Regions from separate parts of the Marinobacter alkalisoli genome, predicted to be linked through region 2. Evidence: predicted binding sites of a transcription regulator. Region 2 holds the regulator's gene; the other holds the start of a gene.
The links. Region 2 encodes sigma-54, which starts transcription at its own class of promoters, with help from an activator protein. Its sites were predicted from a motif close to ANTGGCATNNANNTTGCTNT; they were not measured.

Region 1: glnA (glutamate--ammonia ligase) is a predicted target of sigma-54. The motif match lies at 1,041-1,060, and genes of this name have one in related genera.

What each region holds. Positions count from the first base shown of each region.
Region 1 is NZ_JBJJLB010000021.1:128,032-130,238, reverse strand. Features, by position in the region: gene glnA (glutamate--ammonia ligase) at 1-889, opposite strand, end outside; gene typA (translational GTPase TypA) at 1,448-2,207, shown strand, end outside.
Region 2 is NZ_JBJJLB010000004.1:102,068-104,274, forward strand. Features, by position in the region: gene lptB (LPS export ABC transporter ATP-binding protein) at 1-183, shown strand, start outside; gene ACJO3M_RS01430 (RNA polymerase factor sigma-54) at 357-1,877, shown strand; gene hpf (ribosome hibernation promoting factor) at 1,962-2,207, shown strand, end outside.

The DNA.
Region 1 (2,207 bases), on a different contig from region 2:
TGTAGTACAGGGCGGATTCGCTCAGGCCCGCATAGCTGTCACCGGCGAAGACGTTCTTGCCGTCCTTGCTCAGGGACATATGGACGTGCATACCGGAACCGTTATCACCCACGACCGGCTTGGGCATGAAGGTGGCGGTCTTGCCGTAAGCGTGAGCTACGTTGTGAACGCAGTACTTGAGGATCTGTACTTCGTTAGCCTTGTTGACCAGGGTGTTGGCGCCAACACCGATTTCGCACTGACCGGCGGTGCCCACTTCGTGGTGGTGAACTTCAATTTCCAGGCCCATGGACTCCATCGCGGCACACATTGCGCCACGCAGGTCGTGCAGGCTGTCTACCGGCGGAACCGGGAAGTAACCGCCTTTCACGCCCGGGCGGTGACCGATATTGTTGCGATCGAAGTCTTCACCGGATACCCAGGCGGCTTCTTCGGAGTGGATAGAGTAGTTGGCGCCTTTCATGTCCACTTCCCACTTCACGGAATCGAACACGAAGAATTCCGGCTCCGGACCGAACAGGGCGCCATCGGCGATGCCGGTGGACTTCAGGTATTCTTCCGCACGACGGGCAACAGAACGGGGGTCACGCTCGTAACCCTGCATGGTAGAAGGCTCTACAATGTTGCAGGTAATGTTAACCGTAGTTTCTTCGGTGAACGGATCCAGAACGGAGGTTTCGTCGTCCGGCATCAGGATCATGTCGGATTCGTTGATGCCTTTCCAGCCGGCAATTGAGGAGCCGTCAAACATCTTGCCGTCGGTAAAAAAGTCGTCGTCCACTTCGGTGGCAGGCAGAGTCACGTGCTGCTCTTTACCACGGCTGTCCGTGAATCGCAGGTCAACCCATTTGACTTCGTGCTCTTTGATCAAATCAACTGTCTTGGACATTGTGCATGCTCCATCGTGTTTCCCGCTGGGCGGGTGATTTCATGTTCGTTGTGCCGGATCGCTCAGCGACGCTGACTTCCGATCTGTTTTGAGGTTGGGGCAGCTTATCAAAAGCTGCGGCGTCTTACCTGCAAAATCGGCTGACAGGAACAAAGCAATTGTCTTGCCAATTTATCAGGCGTGCGCCAGAACAGCGCAACCACAAGGGGTGCGGACTTTTTTGGCGCGTCTGTGGAGAGGTTACCCAATGTTTCGCACTTCTTTGGTGCGTCAAAATGGTGCGCGCAATGCTTAATTGCACAAAAATGGTGCATCTATGTTGTGTGGTGAATAGGCGTTATTCTTCATATAAACGACACGGACTTTTCGATATACTGCGCGCCACCTCATTTTTACCCTGCCGCTTTTGGGATGAAAAAACTCCAAACGGTATGCAGGGCGCCGGGCCAGCCGGTTCTGGTGAATGAATTCATTTTACGGATTTGAGACGGCATGTGCAGGGGTGACCCTGCGAAAGACCCTCTCAGGTCATTGAGTGCATGCCGCAGGATTATTTTTGTGATTGAAAAACTTCGTAATATCGCCATCATCGCCCACGTTGACCACGGTAAAACCACCCTGGTAGATCAGTTGCTGCGTCAGTCCGGTACGCTGGAGCGTAAAGAGCTCGAAAGCGAGCGCGTTATGGACTCCAACGATCAGGAAAAAGAGCGTGGCATTACCATTCTGGCCAAGAACACCGCGCTGAAATGGCACGACTACGACATCAATATCGTTGATACCCCGGGCCACGCCGACTTTGGCGGCGAAGTGGAGCGGGTAATGAGTATGGTTGACTGTGTGCTGCTGGTGGTTGATTCCATCGACGGCCCGATGCCGCAAACTCGCTTTGTGACCCAGAAGGCCTTCGATGCCGGGCTGCATCCGATCTTGGTGGTCAACAAGATCGATCGTCCTGGCGCTCGTCCGGACTGGGTAGTTGATCAGGTTTTCGATCTGTTCGACAACCTTGGCGCCACCGATGAGCAGCTGGATTTCCCCATCGTATACGCCAGCGCCCTCAACGGCATCGCCGGGATGGAGCACGAAAATCTCGACGACAACATGGATGCCGTATTCCAGGCGATTGTTGATCACGTGCCTGCTCCGTCCGTAGATCTCGATGGTCCGTTCCAGATGCAGATCTCCCAACTGGACTACAGCAGCTTTCTGGGTGTGATTGGCATCGGTCGCATTATGCGCGGCAAGATCAAGACCAATTCGCCCGTGGCCGCCATCGGCGCCGACGGTAAAAAGCGCCAGGGCCGTATCCTGAAGA
Region 2 (2,207 bases):
CACCTGCGGGACAAGGGCATCGGCGTTCTGATTACCGATCACAACGTGCGTGAAACCCTGGATATCTGTGAGAACGCCTACATTGTGTCGGGCGGCCACATCATTGCCTCCGGCAATTCCGAGGAAATCCTGGCCAACCAGCAGGTGAAAGAGGTTTACCTTGGCAATGAATTCCGACTTTGACGTAACGCATATTCCGGCACCGCCGTCTTCATGACCCAATTGTCATGTTGGTGACAAGCAAGTACACTCGGCAAAGAACTTGCTTGGTCTGGCAAGTAGCCAGCATACAACGAATTTTTTTGCAATCACCCGTTAAGACGGTGCTATTGAGTCACGGATCCTGAACCATGGTTATGAAAGCGTCATTACAGTTAAAACTGGGTCAGAGCCTGACCATGACGCCCCAGTTGCAGCAGGCGATCAAGCTTCTGCAACTCTCCACACTGGACCTGCAGCAGGAAATCCAGCAGGCGCTGGACTCGAACCCCATGCTGGAAACGTCGGAAGATGACGACGCGCCCGACGCCAACGAATCCGGGCAGGACAACGAGGAGTCGGCCAAGGCCGAGGAAACCGCTTCAGCGGCGGAATCCGCCACCGATTGGGATGAATCCGAGAACGGCCCCGACTGGTCGTCGGAGAACGACATTCCCGACAACATCCCCGATGACCTGCCGGTAGACACCGCCTGGGATGACATCTACCAGTCCGCGCCAGCACCGGCGGCCCGCAACGACGACGAAAACGACAGCGACTTCGAAACCCGCAACTCCCCGACGGAAACCCTTCAGGACCATCTCGAGTGGCAGCTGAACCTGACCCCCCTCAGCGAACGGGACCAGGCCATCGCCCACGCCCTGATGGACGCGGTAGACGAACGCGGATACCTGACCACCTCCATTGAGGAAATCCATTCCGGACTGCTTGACGACACGGAAGACGACCCGCTGGAACTGGATGAAGTGGAAGCTGTGCTGCACCGCCTGCAACACTTTGATCCTCCCGGCGTCTTTGCCTGTGACCTGCAGGGGTGCCTGCTGATCCAGCTGAACCAACTGCCCCCGGACACCCCCTGGCTGGCCCAGGCGCGACTGGTTATCACCCATTACATCAACCTTCTGGGCAACCGGGATTACGCGCAACTGCTGCGCCGCAGCCGCCTGAAGGAAGACCAGCTGCGGGAAGTGCTGGCGCTGATCACCAGCCTCAACCCGCGCCCGGGCGATTCGGTGGACCGGGCGGAGCCGGACTATGTCATTCCCGACGTGATGGTTCGCAAGCATAACGGGCGCTGGCGTGTTGAACTCAACCCGGACATTGCGCCGCGGATCCGGGTCAATGCCAGCTACGCTTCCCTGATCAAGCGCGCGGACAGCAGTGCCGACAACACCTACCTGAGAGATCAGTTGCAGGAAGCCAAATGGTTCATCAAGAGCCTGCAGAGCCGGAACGAAACCCTGCTCAAGGTGGCAACCCGCATTGTCGAGCACCAGCAGGGATTCCTGGATCATGGCGAGGAAGCCATGAAGCCGCTGATCCTCTCGGACATAGCCCAGGCCGTGGAAATGCATGAGTCCACCATTTCCCGGGTGACCACACAGAAATACATGCACACCCCCCGTGGCATCTTCGAACTAAAGTACTTTTTCTCCAGCCATGTCAGCACCGATGAAGGCGGAGAGTGTTCCTCAACCGCGATCCGTGCCATGATCAAGAAACTGATTGCGTCAGAAACTCCGAAAAAGCCATTGAGCGATAGCAAAATTGCAGCCATGCTAGGAGAACAGGGCATCAAGGTAGCCAGGCGGACCGTAGCCAAATATCGGGAGGCTATGCACATTCCGCCATCCAACGAACGAAAACGGCTGGTTTGACCCGACAGGATCCGCCGGCGTGAACAGCGCTGGCACACCGTCAGCCCTTAACAGGGGCCGGCAAGATGACGACAGGAGACGCCTATGCAACTCAATATTTCAGGCCACCATGTAGAATTGACCCCCGCACTGAAAGATTACGTATCAGGCAAGTTTGAAAAGCTCGAGCGCCATTTTGACCACATCAGCAACTGCCAGGTAACGCTTGAGGTGGAGAAGGTACGGCAGATGGCGGAGGCGACACTCCATGTGATTGGCGGTGAGATTCACGCAAAGGCGGAAAACGATGACATGTACGCAGCGATTGATTCGCTGATTGACAAGCTGGAC